One region of the Cupriavidus sp. USMAA2-4 genome, then DNA from elsewhere that is predicted to be linked to it. Evidence: predicted binding sites of a transcription regulator. Region 1 holds the regulator's gene; each other region holds the start of a gene.
The links. The regulator sigma-54, encoded in region 1, starts transcription at its own class of promoters, with help from an activator protein. The targets are predictions, from matches to a motif close to TGGCANGNAANCTGCTTT.

Region 1 (4,207 bases):
CCACCAGGAAGGGCGGCTCGAGCAGGATCAGCTCGCCCATCTGCCGCTTGCGCATCTCGTCGTCCAGCCGCTGGTAGTAGGTGATCTCGGGTTTGCCGAGGACCTGGATGCGGTTGGGGTGGATCAGGTTCAGGTGGCCCACGAGGTCGGCGGCCGAGGTGGCTTCGCGGGCGAAATCCACGTCGAAGGCGCGATCCGCCCCCTCGAGACCCGCCACCCATGAGAGTTTGAGGTCGGCTGCGTTGTCGTCGAAGATGGACTGGGAAGAAACGCCGGTGAGTTCCATGCGGGGGAGTCTGGTGGGGCTGGAAAGCGCTAGGACCCGCCGCCGGTGCCTTGGCCCGCGCCTGCGGGCGGAGCGCCGGTCAGGGATGCCATTCGGTCAGGAGCTGGTGCACGGCTTCGGGCGTCGGCAGGGTGGCCAGGCCTTCGCGCATGTCGCGGTCGGACAGCAACTGGGCGATCTCCGACAGGATCTCGAGATGTTGCTGGGTGGCCTGCTCGGGTACCAGCAGGAAGATCAGCAGCGACACCGGCTTGCCGTCGGGCGATTCGAATGGGATCGGCTCGGCCAGACGCATGAAGGCGGCCAGCGGTTGCTTCAGGCCCTTGATGCGGCCATGCGGGATGGCCACGCCCGCGCCCAGCCCGGTCGAGCCCAGCGACTCGCGCGCGAACAGGTTGTCGGTGACCGTGGCCCGCGCCACGCCATGGTTGTTCTCGAAGAGGAGTCCGGCCTGTTCGAAGACGCGCTTCTTGCTGGTGACGCTGACGTCGAGTGTGATGTTGCCTGGCGGCAGCAATTTGGCCAAACGGTTCATGGCAGGTGCGCAGGGATTCCAGATAAGCGGCCCGGTGCGCTGCGCGCCCGGCCGGGTCAAAGAGGCGGAATATCCGCTCGCTCCGCCGGTCGGGCGCCGGCATGCGGAGTATCGGACCATTATAGAGCAGCCCGCCCGCCTTCTTGTGCGGCGCGCAAGCCGCGGTCCCGGCGGTAGCGGCGACTCATGTATTGGAGAGCATACACTGCGTCGCGCCACTTGCGAACTCCCCCGGACGAGGGCGTGTACGGGGCGTGCACGCGAGCCGGTCCGCCAAAAGCAAAAAACCGCGCTTTATGCGCGGTTCGTGGTCTGGCCCTTGTGCTGGTGGCCGACGGGCGGCCTCAAGGCAGATCAGGCAGATTGTTCTTATTGTTTTCTCTGGCTATTGCTGCATCTGTGCGGCAGCCATCTGGTACTTCACGGATTCCCGGTCGTGGCTCTGCACGCGGTCCTTGTACCGGATGACCTGACGGTCCAGCTTGTCGACCAGTGCGTCGATCGCCGCATACAGGTCTTCGTGGTGCGCCTCGACGAAGATGTCCTTGCCCTTCAGATGCAGATTGATTTCCGCGTACTGACGCCTGTCCTTTTCCTTGTGGTTGTCGACAGAGAGCAGCACGCTAACGCCGATGACTTGATCGAAATGCCTGACGATACGCTCCAGCTTCGTTTCCACGTACTCACGCAGGGGTGGCGTGATGTCCAGGTGGTGTCCACTGATCTTGAAGTTCATAGCGCTTCTCCTTCTGAAAGAGCCACACCAGGCAGGCGATGCGGCTCGGCTACAAAGACTTGCGGAGATTGACTGCCGGGATCTTCAGCGCTTCTCGGTACTTGGCGACCGTCCGGCGCGCCACGACGAAGCCCTGATCGCCCAGCAATTCGGCAATTCGGCTGTCGGACAGGGGATTCTTCGGGTCTTCGGCTCCTATCAGTTGCTTGATCAAGGCTCGGATAGCCGTTGATGAAGCAGCGCCGCCCGTTTCCGTGGACACATGGCTGCCGAAGAAGTACTTCAGCTCGAAAGTGCCCATGGGGGTGGCCATGTATTTGTTAGTCGTCACCCGAGAGATGGTTGACTCGTGTAATCCCAGTGTATCGGCAATCTCCCGCAAAACCAAGGGGCGCATCGCAATTTCACCGTGGCTGAAGAAGTTCTTTTGACGCTCGACAATGGCCTGTGCGACACGCAGGATGGTGTCGAAGCGCTGCTGGATGTTCTTGATCAGCCAGCGGGCTTCCTGCAGTTTCTGCTGCAGGCCGGCGGCACCGGATTCGCCCTTGGCGCCGCGCAGGATCTGCGCGTACATGTCGTTGATGCGCAGGCGCGGCATCACGTCGGGATTGAGTTGGGCGATCCAGCCACTGCCGCTCTTGCGCACGAACACGTCGGGCACGACGAAGTCGGCCTGCGGACGGTTGTAGGCGTGGCCCGGATACGGTGCCAGCGAGCGGATCAGGTCATGTGCTGCCTTCAGCGCCGTCTCGTCCACCTGCAGCGCCTTCTTCAAGCGCGTGTAATCGCGCGCGGCCAGCAGTTCCAGGTGGTGGTTGACGATGCCCAGCGCCAGCTCGCGCTGCGGATGCGACAGCCGCCGCAGCTGCAGCGCCAGGCATTCGGCCGCATTGCGCGCTCCCACGCCGGGTGGATCGAAGCTCTGCAGCAGGGCCAGCATGGCCTGCACTTCCTCGATCTCGAACTCCAGCTCTTCGGGCAGCTCTTCGCAGATCTCCTCGAGCGTGGCGCTGAGGTAGCCGTCGTCGTCGAGCGACTCGATCAGGAAGATGGCCAGGCCCTTGTCGCGCGCCGAGATCTTCAGCGGCGCGAGCTGTTCCATCAGGTGCTCGCGCAGGGTCGGCTCGGCGTCGCGCAGTTGCAGCGGCGCCTTCTCGTCTTCGTCGCCCTGGGGGCGACGCGCGAAGTCGTCCAGGCTCCAGTCGCTGCCGTAGTCGTCGGCGCCGTCGCCGAAGCGCTCTTCATCGCCGCCGCCCTCGTCGCTGCGTGCCTCGCCATTGCCCTGCGCTTCGGCCGGGGCCGGCGCGGGTGCGCTCTGCACGTTGATGCTGCCATCGGCGGCCACCCGCAGCGGGCTCTCGATCCAATCGTTTTCGCGCTCGAGGAGAGGGTTTTCGATCAGGGCCTGCTCGACTTCCTGCTGCAGTTCGAGCGTGGAAAGCTGCAACAGCCGGATCGACTGCTGAAGCTGTGGCGTCAGTGCGAGATGCTGGGAAAGGCGGAGCTGAAGCGAAGGTTTCATGCGGCCTATTCTATGCCCATCCGCAGCGCGATGGAACGAAAATTGCTAACGTTCCTGCCGCTTTGTCGCGGTCCCGCGCCGGCGAGGCGCGGCCACCGCATCACATGCGGAAGTTCTCGCCTAGGTAGACCCGGCGCACCGATTCGTTGGCGATGATTTCCTGCGGGCGGCCCTCGGCCAGCACCGCGCCCTCGCTGATGATGTAGGCGTGGTCGCAGATGCCCAGCGTCTCGCGCACATTGTGGTCGGTGATCAGCACGCCGATGTTGCGCGCCTTGAGGAAGCTGACGATACGCTGGATCTCGCCCACCGCGATCGGGTCGACACCGGCGAACGGTTCGTCGAGCAGGATGAAGCGCGGGGCCGAAGCCAGCGCGCGCGCGATTTCCACGCGCCGGCGCTCGCCGCCCGACAGCGACAGCGCGGGATTCTGGCGCAGGTGGGCGATCTGCAGGTCGTCGAGCAGCGCGTCCAGGCGGCGCTCGATCTCCTGCGCCGACAGCGGCTTGCCGTCGACGATCTGCAGCTCCAGCACCGCGCGGATGTTCTCCTCGACGTTGAGCTTGCGGAACACCGAGGCCTCCTGCGGCAGGTAGGACAGGCCCATGCGCGCGCGCTCGTGGATGGCCAGGCCGCTCAGGTGCAGGCCGTCGAGCACGATGTCGCCTTCGTCCAGCGCCACCAGGCCGACGATCATGTAGAAGGAGGTGGTCTTGCCGGCGCCGTTGGGCCCCAGCAGGCCGACCACCTCGCCGCTCTTGACGTCGAGCGAGACGTCCTTGACCACCGTGCGCGAGCCATAGCGCTTCTTCAGGTGGCGTACCGTCAGCGTGCTGCCGCCGGCGGACTGGCCGTTGCTGGCGGTGGCGGCGGGGGCGGTCTGGGTATCGGTCATGAGGGCAGTGCGTTGGGAGCGCCTGGCGCGCTGGATGCGTTGCGTTCGGCTGGGTTCAGGACTTGGACGGCGCGGGTGCGGGCTTCAGCTCCAGCGGCGGCGCTGCCGGCGCGCTGGCCGGCTGGCGCGGCGAGAGCACGGCGCGCACGCGTCCCGAGGAGGTCACCGCGCCTTTGTCGCCGCTGCTGCTGGCCGTGTAGTACTCGTTGTTGCTGTCGTAGGTGATCACG
Region 2 (4,207 bases), on a different replicon from region 1:
GCTGCTGCGTACCGCGCTGGCGCATTTCCGCGCAGCGATCGACTACACGCTGGCCATTCCCGCCACCGCGCTGCGTCTGCGCCTGGCCTGCCTGTGGCCTATCCTGATCGGACTGGAGACCCTGGAGCTGCTGGCCGCCAATCCGGCCTGGCTGGATCCGGCCAGTGCATCCAAGCTGCCGCGTAGCGGCGTCTACCGCATCCTCGCCTGCTCGCTGCCGCTGGCGCCGCTGGATCCGGCCTTGCGCCTCTGGTTTTCCCGCCTGACGGCCCGCATCGAAGCGCAGCTGGACGACTGAGCGGCGCGCCGCTTCATACCAGATCGGGCGCGGCGCGGCGGCATGGCATAGTGTCGCCCTGTCCGTTGATGCACGCCGGAGTGCGCCGCGCCATGACCCTGCTCGATCAGTTCCTGCCCCGTTTCGATTTCCACGAGCGCCACGCCATCACCATCGACGCGCCGGCAGGCATCGTGCTGGACCATGCCGCGCGCCAGCGCGCCCAGGACGATCCCTTCATCCGCACGGCCATCCGCCTGCGCGAACTGCCGACGCGGCTGTTCGGGCTGTCGCAGCGGCAGCCGCTCGACCTGGACGATTTCACCTTTCTCGGTCGCGACGGTGACCGCGGGCTCGCCTTCGGCCTGACGGGGGCGTTCTGGCGCCCCGACTACGGCCTGGTGGAGATCCGCTCGCCCGAGCAGTTCCGCATGCACGGCCGCAACGATGTGTGCAGCCTGGTGATGGGCTTCGACACCGGCAGCGACGCCGCCGGGCGCACGGTGCTGCGTACCGAGACGCGCGTGTTCTGTCCGACGGCGGCGGTGCGGCGTCAGTTCGCGCCGTACTGGTACCTGATCCGGCCGGTCAGCGGGATGATCCGGCGCCGCATGCTGGCGCGCGTGCGGCAGCATGCCGAGAGCGAGGTGGCGCGGCGCGGGCGCGCCGGCTGAAACGGGGCAGGCGGGCGGGGAAGGCCGCGCCGGCATCCCCGCGGGGCACCGGCGCGGCCTCGCTGCCGTGCCTCAGTTCTCTCAGTTCTTCTTCTGGCCGGTCAGGCCGCCCAGCAGGTTGGTGACCGGCGCCAGCGGGCTGGCGGTCGAGCCACTGCTGCTGCCACTGCTGCCGCTGCCGCTCAGCCCGCTGGTCAGGCCGCCGACCAGGTTGGTGACCGGCGCCAGCAGGTTGGCGGGACTGTTGGTGCCGCCGCCGCTACCGCTGCCGGCGCCGCTGCCGCCGGCCACCCCGCTGAGCAGGTTGGTGACGGGGGCGAGCGGATTGCTGCCGCTGCTGCTGCCGCCGTTCTGCAGTCCGCCGGTCAGGCCTCCCAGCAGGTTGGTGACCGGCGCCAGCGGACCGCTGCTGCTGCCGCTGCTCCCGCCGAGCGTGCCGCCGAGGCTGCCGAGCAGGCTGGTGACCGGTGCCAGGGGATTGCTGCCGGTGCCGCCTGTACCACCGGTGCCGCCGGTGGGCGCATTGAGCAGGCCGCCGAGCGATGCCACCGTGGCGCCGGTGGTGCTGACGACACCGCCCAGGGTGGAGACGATCGGTGCATTGGTCTGGGTGAGCTGGTTGCCGACCTGGCCGACCGCGCCGCCCACGGTGGTGAGCAGGTTGTTGACCGGCGCACCCAGTCCGGTGGCCTGGCCCAGGGTCTGGGTGGTGCTGACCAGCGCGGAGGTGAGGGGCTCGATAGCCTTGCCGACCGTGGTGGTCAGCTGGGTGACCGGGGCGGTCACGGACTGCGGGCTCAGGTTGCCGACCAGGCCGCCGACCTGGCTGACCACCGAACCCACCGGCTGGGTGACCGGCGCCAGCGCGCCCTGGCCCAGGTTGCTGACCGCGCTGCCGACGCCGCCGATGGTGGTGCCGAGCTGGTTGAGCGCCGAGGGGCCGGTGGCGCCCGTGGCGCCGGTGGATCCGGTCGTGCCGGTGGACCCGGTGGACCCGGTCGTGCCCGATGGCCCGGAGGGGCCGGTGGCGCCGGTGGACCCCGTGGCGCCGGTCGGTCCGGTGGCGCCGCTGCCACCCGTCGCGCCGGTGCCACCGGTGGCGCCGGTCCCGCCGGTGCTGCCCGACGGTCCGGTCGCTCCGGTCGAGCCCGTGGTGCCGGTGGTGCCGGTCGCGCCCGAGGCACCGGTGGTGCCATTGCTGCCATTGTTGCCGGTGGCCCCGGTGGTGCCTTGCGGGCCTGCGTTGCCGGTGGCGCCGGTAGTGCCCTGGCTGCCGGCGGTGCCCGCCGTGCCGGCCGGGCCGGCCGGGCCGGTTGCGCCCATGGCGCCGTCACTGCCGTTGGCGCAGCCGCCGAGCAGGACCAGGGTGCCGACAGTGATGCCGAGCAGGAGATGCGGATTGCGCACGGTAATTCCCCTCTAAGATCGTTGTTTGACTCGGAGAGGTCGGACTGCAATTGGCGTGCCCGTGGCCTCGGGCTGTCGCGCGGCGCCGGCCGCGCTGCCTTCGATTGCCCACAATCCCTTGTGGCGCAAGGATCCGCGGGTGGAGGCGGGGATTGGCACGGGCCGTCGCCGGAGCCCGTTCAGGGCGCTTCCCGCGTTACGGTGTCCGTAACGCGCCCGTAACGCCGTCCGCCATGCTGTCCGTTATCTCCCCTGTCCAGCGGAGCCTTCGTCACGTGGCGGCTCGGCCGGCCGGCTGGCGGCGCTGCGGCGCTTCCGTTCCCGCCCGCACTTGACAATGCCGGGGCGCGCTGACGGCCGCGAGCGGCGCCGGCGGCATCGCGCTCGGCACGCACCTGAGCGCCATCGCGCTGTCGCCTTGATGCCCTGAAATCCTGATGTCTTGATGTTCTTGATGTCTCCGGCGCGGCGGCCTGGGCTTCAGGGCCGCGCCTGCCCGGGACTCCCGCGATGTTCGCGGTATTCACTGGGGCTCAGGCCGGTGTGCGCGCGGAAGGCGCGGCTGAAGTGCGACAGGTTGCCGAAGCCCCATGAGAGCGCGATCTCGGTGATCGAGCGGCCCGCCAGCTGCGGCGCGCGCAGGTCGCGCATGCAGCCTTCCAGGCGCTGGCGCTGGATGCGCTCGGCGGGCGTCTCGCCGCTGCCGGAGAAGGCGTTGTAGAGATGGCGGCGGCTGCAGTTCAGCAGCTGCGCCAGCCGCTCGGGGGTGAAACCCGGGTCGCGCAGGTGCGCGCCGATGGCCTGGCGGATGCGGTCCAGCAGCAGCGCGCGCTGGCTGGGCGCGCTCTCCACGCCCTGCAGTTCCAGCAGCGACAGCTGCACCAGTTGCAGCAGCATTTCGCCGGCGCCGTGCGCGGCCGCGTCGCTCATGTGCGGCAGCTCGCGGAAGGTGTGGCGCATCGATTCGAGCGCCACGCGTGAGATCCCGGCCGCGCCACCGACCTGGCGCGCCATCAGCGCGTCGAGGCGCAGGCCCGAAGCGGCGATGCGTTCCTTGGGCACCATCACGACCAGGTGTTCGCACGCGAGCGGGTTCGAGACGGCGTAGGGCGCCGTGGTGTCATAGATGGCCCAGGCGCCGGCGCCCACCTGAGCGGTGCGCCCGGCCTGCTCGACCTCGGCCACGCCAAGCGCGGGCGCCACGATCTTCAGGTAAGGCTGCTCGCTCTGGCGGGCCAGGGCGCGGCTGCGCAGCACGCGGTGGCGGTCGGCGCGCAGGCGCGTGAGGATCACGCCGCCGGCGTGGCAGGCGCACAGGCTGCCGCGGAAGCCCGCGCTATCTGTGCGATCAGCGTGATCGGTGCTTTCGCCAGCGCCGTAGAGATCCGACTGCAGCCCGCCGAAATGCTCGTGCATCCACTGCCGCCACGCCGCAGCGCGCTCGCGCGGGGCGAGCGGTTCGGTGGTCAGGGTGGTGACGGTCTGCATGCGGATGGGCGTTCGTGGTGGCGTTCGTGGGGGCTGCCGTGCGTCCGGCCATGGCCGGATCCGCTGCATTATAGGGCTGCCCCGCGCACCGGCCGCGGCGGCCCGCTCGGGGTTAACCCCGGCCGGCTTGCACGCCGCGCACAGCCCGAAGTGCACGCCCGGCACAGCGGCGCGCGCCGGCCTTGCCTACCATCGCCTGCGTGGCACGGCACTGCCGGCCAGGGCCGGCGCAGCGTCGCGCCGCCATCACGGCGCCATCACGAACCAGGAGACGAGGACAGCGATGCAGGATATCCAGATGCTGATCGGCGGCGCCATGCGCGCGGCCGCCAACGGCGCCACCTTCGCGCGGCGCAATCCG
Region 3 (4,207 bases), on a different replicon from region 1:
ATGGGCTGACCGAGCTCGCGCCCGGCGCGCTCGGCCAGGATGCGCATCGAGAGGTCGGTGGCGCCGCCGGCGGGCCACGGCACGATCAGCGTGAGCGGGCGCACGGGGAAGGCCTGGCGGTCCTGCGCCGGGGCGGCCCGCGCCGTGCCCGGCAGGAGCGCGGCCAGCAGCGCGGCCAGCAGCGTGGCCATGAGCGCCGCCAGCAGGGCCGGCGCGGACGTCCAGGGGCGGGGCCGCCCCGGCAGCCGGGAGTGGATGGCATCGCAGCCGTGGCGGACCTGGAAGGTTTGCGGCGTGCTCATGGGAAGTCCACGGTGGCGCGCTGCGGCGGATGGGCGGCCAGCCGATCGGCTTCCGCGTCGCTGAACAGCCGCGAGCGGGTCAGGAAGCGCAGCCCGGTGGCGCGCTCCATCGAGAACATGCCGCCATTGCCGGGCACCACGTCGATGATGAGCTGGGTGTGCTGCCAGTACTCGAACTGCGACTCGCTCATGTAGAACGGCACGCCGCCGATCTCGCCGAGCTTGACGTCGCTGCCGCCGACGAGGAACTCGCCGCGCGGAAAGCACATCGGCGCGCTGCCGTCGCAGCAGCCGCCGGACTGGTGGAAGAGCACGGGACCGTGGTCGCGCACGAGGCGGGCGATCAGCGCCAGCGCGGCATCGGTGGCGGTGACGCGGGCGGGCAGGGTGGTGTCGGTCATGGGCGCGAGAGAAAAAGCCGGCCGCCGCCGCGGGGGCGCGGCGGCCTGGCGAAAGCGGGTGCCGGAGGAGACGGCACCCGGGTTGCGGAGCCTGCGGGCGGCGCGCGCGACGGGCGGGCGCGCGCCGCCCTTGCCGGTGCCGGTTCCGCTCAGAAGAAGCCGAGCGCGTTCGGGCTGTAGCTGACCAGCAGGTTCTTGGTCTGCTGGTAGTGGTCGAGCATCATCTTGTGGTTCTCGCGCCCGATGCCCGACTGCTTGTAGCCGCCGAAGGCCGCGTGGGCCGGGTAGGCGTGGTAGCAGTTGGTCCACACGCGGCCGGCCTGGATCTCGCGGCCGAAGCGGTAGGCGCGGTTGACGTCGCGCGTCCATACGCCGGCGCCCAGCCCGTACAGGGTGTCGTTGGCGATTTCCAGCGCTTCCTCTTCGGTCTTGAAGGTGGTCACCGATACCACCGGCCCGAAGATCTCCTCCTGGAAGATGCGCATCTTGTTGTGGCCGCGGAACACGGTCGGCTTGACGTAGTAGCCCTTGTCGAGCGCGCCGCCGAGCTGGTTGCGCGCGCCGCCCGCCAGCAGCTGCGCGCCTTCCTGCTTGCCCAGGTCGATGTAGGAGAGGATCTTCTCGAGCTGCTCCTGCGAGGCCTGCGCGCCGATCATGGTGGAGGGGTCGAGCGGGTGGCCCTGCTTGATGGCCTCGACGCGCTTGATGGCGCGCTCCATGAAGCGGTCGTAGACCGATTCCTGGATCAGGGCGCGCGACGGGCAGGTGCAGACCTCGCCCTGGTTCAGCGCGAACATGGCGAAGCCTTCCAGCGCCTTGTCGAAGAAGGCGTCGTCCTTGTCGAGCACGTCGGCGAAGAAGATGTTGGGGCTCTTGCCGCCCAGCTCCAGCGTGACCGGGATCAGGTTCTGCGAGGCGTACTGCATGATCAGCCGCCCGGTGGTGGTCTCACCGGTGAAGGCGATCTTGGCGATGCGCTTGTTCGACGCCAGCGGCTTGCCGGCCTCGAGGCCGAAGCCGCTCACCACGTTGAGCACGCCCGGCGGCAGCAGGTCGCCGATGATCTCCATCAGCACCAGGATCGAGGCCGGGGTCTGCTCGGCCGGCTTGAGCACCACGCAGTTGCCGGCGGCCAGCGCCGGGGCCAGCTTCCAGGTGGCCATCAGCAGCGGGAAGTTCCACGGGATGATCTGGCCGACCACGCCCAGCGGCTCATGGAAGTGATAGGCGATGGTGTCGTGGTCGATCTCGGAGATGCCGCCTTCCTGGGCGCGCACGGTGCCGGCGAAGTAGCGGAAGTGGTCGACCGCGAGCGGCAGGTCGGCCGCCATGGTCTCGCGCAGCGGCTTGCCGTTGTCGATGGTCTCGGCCACGGCCAGGCGCTTGAGGTTGGCCTCCATGCGGTCGGCGATGCGGTTGAGGACATTGGCGCGCTCGGCCGGCGAGGTACGGCCCCAGGCGGTCTTGGCGGCGTGCGCGGCGTCCAGCGCCAGTTCCACGTCGTCGGCGTTGGAGCGCGCGATCTGGCAGAAGACTTCGCCGGTCACCGGCGAGATGTTGTCGAAGTACTGGCCCGAGCGCGGGGGCACCCACTTGCCGCCGATGTAGTTGTCGTAGCGGTCCTTGTACGGGAATTCGATGTCGAGGAACTTCATTTCGGCGTGGTTCATCTTTGTCTCCTGGATTGGCCGGATTCGGCCCGAATGACCTGAGGGGCCTGAAGGTTCGGATCGCCGGCAGGCGGGTGCGTGCCGCCGGCTCCGCGATACAGCAGGGCAAGTGCCGTGCCAGTGTGGCGATGCTGCTGCGCGTCTCAGGGTTTGTGCGGAGAAACGGCGTGCCTGCGGGCCGGCGCGAGGCGCCTGGCGTGCCCCTGGCGTGCCCTCCGGCGTGTCGCTGCGGCGCCTGGCACGGTGCCGCGGCAAGGCACGTTGTACCGTGCCGCCGGGGCCTGTTGCATGGCGGACCGTTGCGCTGTGCGCGCTGTTGCGGATTTGAACAATGGCGCGCGGCGGTGCGCTTGCGGCGGGGGTGGCAACCGTGCCGGGCGGTCGGCACGGCACTGGCACAGCGATTGCAGGTAGGTGGCGCGGCCTACGCGTCGCGCCGGTGCCGCCAGTTGGTGAGCGGGTGATCAGGACACCAGCCGCGGCGCAGCCAACGGTTCGAACCAACCAATAATGAAGGGAGACATTGCAACGATGAAGCCACAACAATCCGCGCTGCCCGCGCTCAAGAGCCTGGTCGTGCTGACGGCCGCCGCGCTGTCCTTCGGCGCCATGGTCGGCGCCGCCGAAGCCGCCGCCGGCGACGTGACCTGGGAAGACATCCTCAACGACGACAAGACCCCCGGCGACGTGCTGACCTATGGCCTGGGCGTGAAGGCGCAGCGCTACAGCCCGCTCAAGCAGGTCAACGCCAAGACCGTGAGCCAGCTGGTGCCGGCCTGGTCGTTCTCCTTCGGCGGCGAGAAGCAGCGTGGGCAGGAGGGCCAGGCGCTGGTGCGCGACGGCGTGATCTACATCACCGCTTCGTACTCGCGCTTCTATGCCATCGACGCGCGTACCGGCAAGCAGTTGTGGGCCTACGAGCACCGCCTGCCCAACGATATCCGCCCCTGCTGCGACGTGGTCAACCGCGGCGCCGCCATCTACGGCGACAAGGTCTACTTCGGCACGCTCGACGCCGCCGTGGTGGCGCTCGACCGCAAGACCGGCAAGGTGGTTTGGAAGGAGAAGTTCGGCGACCACAAGGTCGGCTACACCATGACCGGCGCGCCCACCATCGTCAAGGACAAGCGCACCGGCCGCGTATTGCTGGTGCACGGTTCCTCGGGCGACGAGTTCGGCGTGGTCGGCTGGCTGTTCGCGCGCGATCCCGATACCGGCAAGGAGGTGTGGGCGCGCCCGCTGGTGGAAGGCCATATGGGCCGCCTCGACGGCAAGGACAGCACGCCCACCGGCGATCCCAAGGCGCCGTCCTGGCCGGCCGACCCCGAATCGCCCACCGGCAAGGTCGAGGCCTGGAACCACGGTGGCGGCGCGCCGTGGCAGAGCGCCTCCTTCGACGTGGATACCAACACCATCGTCATCGGCGCGGGCAATCCGGCGCCGTGGAACACCTGGAAGCGCACCGCCAAGGGCGACGACCCGCGCAACTGGGACAGCCTGTTCACCTCCGGCCAGGCCTACGTCGATGCCAGCACCGGCGAACTGAAGGGTTTCTACCAGCACACGCCCAACGATGCCTGGGACTTCTCGGGCAATAACTCGGTGATCCTGTTCGAGTACAAGGACGCCAAGACCGGCAAGCAGATCAAGGCCTCGGCGCACGCCGACCGCAACGGCTTCTTCTTCGTCACCGACCGCGAGAAGCTCGCCACCGGCGCCGGCTATCCCAACAAGCCGACCTCGCTGATCGGGGCCTGGCCCTTCGTCGACGGCATCACCTGGGCCTCGGGCTTCGACCTCAAGACCGGCAAGCCGATCGAGAAGAACAACCGCC
Region 4 (4,207 bases), 230 kb from region 1:
CTTCGAGGGCATCCCCATCTACGCCAACGTCAAGGAAGCCAAGGACGCCACCGGCGCGACCGTCTCGGTGATCTACGTGCCGCCCGCAGGCGCCGCCGCCGCGATCTGGGAAGCCGTTGACGCCGACCTCGACCTGGTGGTCTGCATCACCGAAGGCATCCCCGTGCGCGACATGATGGAAGTCAAGGACAAGATGCGCAAGCAGAACAAGAAGACCCTGCTGCTCGGTCCGAACTGCCCCGGCCTGATCACCCCGGACGAAATCAAGATCGGCATCATGCCCGGCCACATCCACCGCAAGGGCCGCATCGGCGTGGTGTCGCGCTCGGGCACGCTGACCTACGAAGCCGTGGGCCAGCTGACCGCGCTGGGCCTGGGCCAGTCGTCGGCCGTCGGCATCGGTGGCGACCCCATCAACGGCCTGAAGCACATCGACGTCATGAAGATGTTCAATGACGATCCCGATACCGACGCCGTCGTCATGATCGGCGAGATCGGTGGTCCGGACGAGGCCAACGCCGCCTACTGGATCAAGGAAAACATGAAGAAGCCGGTGGTCGGCTTCATCGCTGGCGTGACCGCGCCCCCGGGCAAGCGCATGGGCCACGCCGGCGCGCTGATCTCGGGCGGTGCCGACACCGCCCAGGCCAAGCTGGAAATCATGGAAGCGTGCGGCATCAAGGTCACGCGCAACCCGTCCGAAATGGGCCGCCTGCTGAAGGCTGCGCTGTAATTCGGCGTCCGATTCCCGGTGTCCCGCCGCGCCCCGCGCGGCGCCGGCACCGACCGCCGGCCCCGGCCGGCCATGCAATGCCCCCGCCTCATGCGGGGGCATTGTCATTCTGGCGGAGGCAATCCCGTTGTCCTTGACGCCCCGGCCTTGCACGACTTCCCGCCAGACAAAGCGGCTCAACGCACTTGAGACCCAGGACACTAGGGTATCTCCCAGGTCTGCTGGTATCCTGATTGAAACCTAATCGAAAGGTTCATACGGTAAATCTCCATGTCTGAATTTTCAGACATCCGAAATGCCGCAGTCGCGCGCCGAGCCAGCGCGCGGACCTGTCGTTATCCATCAACACCAAGTCATAGAAACCGAGGAGCTTCACCGTGGAATTGCTGTCCTCCACCGCGTTCTGGATCGCGCTGGGATCGATCATCCTGACCAATATCGTCTTGTCGGGCGACAACGCCGTGGTGATCGCCCTGGCCTCGCGCAACCTGCCGCCCGCCCAGCAGAAGAAAGCCATCTTCTGGGGCAGCGCCGCCGCCATCATCATGCGCGTGGTGCTGACCGTGGCGGCCGTCAAGCTGCTGAGCCTGCCCTACCTGAAGATCGTCGGCGCCCTGCTGCTGGTCTACATCGGCGTGCAATTGCTGACCGGCGACGATGACGAGGACGGCCACGATGCCAAGGACAATATCTGGGCCGCCATCCGCACCATCCTGATCGCCGACCTGGTGATGTCGCTCGACAACGTGGTGGCCGTGGCCGCCGCCGCGCAGAAGGGCCCCGAAGGCAGCCAGCTGATGCTGCTGGTGCTGGGCCTGGGCCTGTCGATCCCGCTGATCGTGTTCGGCAGCACCATCCTGCTCAAGGTGATGGAGCGCTTCCCCATCATCATCGTGCTGGGTGCCGCCCTGCTGGGCTACCTGGCCGGCGAGATGCTGGTCAGCGACCCGGTCGACGCCGCCTGGTTCGAGGCCAACGTGCCGCACGCCCACCTCGTGTTCGGCGTCGTCGGCGCCGTGCTGGTGGTGCTGATCGGCAAGCTGCTGCAGCGCCGCGGCGCACAGACCGCCTGACCGACCCGTCCTCTCAGCGGCGACTGGGCGTGAAGCCCGGGCGCCGTCGTTCCGGGCGGCCGCAGCGATGCGGCCGCCCGTTTTTCTGCTGGAGCGGGGAGCGGCGCGCTGCCCGGGAGGCGCCGGATTTCAGTTGGATTCGTTTCTGATCGAAACGGCGCTTCCATCGCCTGCCGCAGCCTGTCAGCCTGGGTGACAAAATTTGCGCCAGCGCAAAGCCATCGGCCGCCCAACTGCCGAAAATTGTCACTTCGTGCCTTCACATACCCTCCAAAAGGCTGGCATGAAGACTGCTTTATATGTCCCGCATCACATGAAACACGATGTTTCATCACATCGGGAAAATACCTTCAAGGGGTCAAATCACCATGCAACGCGTACAACAACTGAAGAAGCTGGGCCGCCGTGCCCAGAAGGGCTTTACGCTGATCGAACTGATGATCGTCGTGGCGATCATCGGTATCCTGGCGGCGATTGCGATTCCGCAGTATCAGGACTACGTGACGCGCGCGCGCTGGGCCGACAACATTGCTTCGATCGCATCAACGAAGATCGCTATTGGACAGTGCCTGCAGGAAAACAGTGGCGACATGACGAAGTGCGCGACGGCAGCTCTGCTGAACACGGCCGTTGGCTATCCTTCGTTGCCCGTACCGAAAAATGGTACCGTTGCTTGGGATGGTACTGTTCCGGCACTTACCATCACCGGCTCGGGTCAGTTGACCGCGTGCGTCGTGACCTTTACGCCTGTTACTACGGACCCGACGCAGATCAAGTGGACCGGCGCTACGTCGGGCAATGGTTGCACGAAGCAACAGACGGGCGTCTGATAGGCTTGTAAGCATTGGAAGAAGGCGCCCCACCCGGGGCGCTTTTTCTTTCCCCACCCCCCAAGCTATCATGCGCCTTTGCCCCCACCAGGCACCCGCATGCCGCCTCTCAGGTTCTCGCTTCCGGCCCTAGCCGTTTTCCTCGCTGTCGCGTTTCCCCCGCTGGTTTCCCGGCATACCCTGCCGCTCGCTACTTTCTACGGCGAATGGGCCTCGCTGCTGCTGTTCGCGTTGAGCGCCTGGCTGTTGTGCAGCCTCGCCACGCGCGCCGGCCAGCGTAGCGAGGCGCCGCTGCTGCCCATCGCCGCCCTGTTCCCCCTCTGGTTGATCTTGACCGGCCTGCTGCAGGCCGCCGCCGGCATGCCCGACATCACCGGCAGCCGCCTGCTGACGCAGCTGGCGCTGGCGCTGGGCGCGGTGGTGATGCTGGCCGCCTGGCGCTACGGGCAGGCCGCGGGCCGCGACGGGCGCCGCCACCTGCTCGATGCGCTGGCCGCCGCCTGGCTGGTGGCGGGGTTGCTGGGCACGCTGGCGCAATGGGCGCAGGTCTTCCACCTGGAGCCGGGCAGCCTGGGCCTGGTCTCTTCCTATTTCTACGATGACAACCGCCGCCTGTGGGGCAACCTGAACCAGCCCAACCACCAGGCCACGGTCGAGGGGCTGGCGCTGGCGGCCTCGGTCTGGCTGGCTGCGCGCGGCCGCCTGGGCGCGCCGGCCTGGCTGGCGGCGGCGCTGCTGCTCGAGAGCGGCATCGTACTGTCCGGCTCGCGCACAGGCGTGCTGCACGTGGGGCTGGCGACCTTGTGCGCCTTGCTGATGGCCTGGCTGGCGCGCGCGGGCGCGATGGATGGCGAGCGTGGCCGACTGGGCGCCAGCGCGCGCCGCGCCGGACCGCTGGCGCGGCCGGCCGGCCTGTTGTTCGCGGCGGTGGCGCTGGTGGCGGGCCTGCTGGTGCTGCAGCCCCTGGTCAAGGCGGCGGGGCAGGCCTTCGGTTGGAACCTGTTCGACACCATCGCCCAGCTGCAGGCGGCCGACCAGATCTCTTCGCGTGGCGCGCTGTGGACGCATGCCTGGGCCATGTTCCGTTCCCACCCCTGGCTGGGGGTGGGCTGGGGCGAGTTCGGCTGGGCCCAGTTCGAGCAGCTGGCGCTGGTCGGGGTGACGGCGGAGATGTCCCTGCACGCGCACAATGCCGTGCTGGACCTGTTGGCCAAGACGGGGCTGGTGGGCACGGTGGGCGTGCTGCTGGTGCTGGCCGGCTGGCTGTGGCGGGTGGTGCGCGCGCGCCTGTGGCGCGGCGATGCCGACGAACGCGCGCAGAGCCTGCTGGCGCTGACGTGGCTGGCCATGCTGTGCGCGCATTCGATGCTCGAATACCCGCTGCACTATGCCTACTTCCTGCTGCCGTTCTGCTTCCTGATTGCCTGGCTGGAGCCGTCCGGCCTGGTGCGCTGGCAGCCGCCGCGCGCCGCGCGCCGGCTGGCGGCGGCCTTGTTCGTGCTGGCGGCCGGCGTGGTACTGGCCACCATGTGGCAGGATTACCGGCGCCTGGAGGCGCGCGAGTATGCCGG

Region 2: a site for sigma-54 is predicted at 2,402-2,419, ahead of BKK79_RS28085 (collagen-like triple helix repeat-containing protein). Genes of this name have one in related genera too.
Region 3: a site for sigma-54 is predicted at 2,476-2,493, ahead of adh (aldehyde dehydrogenase). Genes of this name have one in related genera too.
Region 4: a site for sigma-54 is predicted at 2,086-2,103, ahead of BKK79_RS07590 (pilin). Genes of this name have one in related genera too.

Annotation. Positions count from the first base shown of each region.
Region 1 covers NZ_CP017748.1:1,970,243-1,974,449, reverse strand. Annotated here, with positions in the region: gene hprK (HPr(Ser) kinase/phosphatase) at 1-286, opposite strand, end outside; gene ptsN (PTS IIA-like nitrogen regulatory protein PtsN) at 366-821, opposite strand; gene hpf (ribosome hibernation-promoting factor, HPF/YfiA family) at 1,207-1,557, opposite strand; gene BKK79_RS08610 (RNA polymerase factor sigma-54) at 1,607-3,082, opposite strand; gene lptB (LPS export ABC transporter ATP-binding protein) at 3,183-3,977, opposite strand; gene lptA (lipopolysaccharide transport periplasmic protein LptA) at 4,033-4,207, opposite strand, start outside.
Region 2 covers NZ_CP017749.1:1,805,242-1,809,448, forward strand. Annotated here, with positions in the region: gene BKK79_RS28075 (phytoene/squalene synthase family protein) at 1-298, shown strand, start outside; gene BKK79_RS28080 (hypothetical protein) at 391-951, shown strand; gene BKK79_RS28085 (collagen-like triple helix repeat-containing protein) at 1,033-2,358, opposite strand; gene BKK79_RS28090 (helix-turn-helix domain-containing protein) at 2,839-3,846, opposite strand; gene BKK79_RS28095 (aldehyde dehydrogenase) at 4,130-4,207, shown strand, end outside.
Region 3 covers NZ_CP017749.1:3,214,912-3,219,118, reverse strand. Annotated here, with positions in the region: gene BKK79_RS34015 (tripartite tricarboxylate transporter substrate binding protein) at 1-191, opposite strand, end outside; gene BKK79_RS34010 (DUF779 domain-containing protein) at 299-703, opposite strand; gene adh (aldehyde dehydrogenase) at 853-2,373, opposite strand; gene BKK79_RS34000 (methanol/ethanol family PQQ-dependent dehydrogenase) at 2,983-4,207, shown strand, end outside.
Region 4 covers NZ_CP017748.1:1,735,402-1,739,608, reverse strand. Annotated here, with positions in the region: gene sucD (succinate--CoA ligase subunit alpha) at 1-733, shown strand, start outside; gene BKK79_RS07595 (TerC family protein) at 1,111-1,806, shown strand; gene BKK79_RS07590 (pilin) at 2,175-2,636, shown strand; gene BKK79_RS07585 (PglL family O-oligosaccharyltransferase) at 2,736-4,207, shown strand, end outside.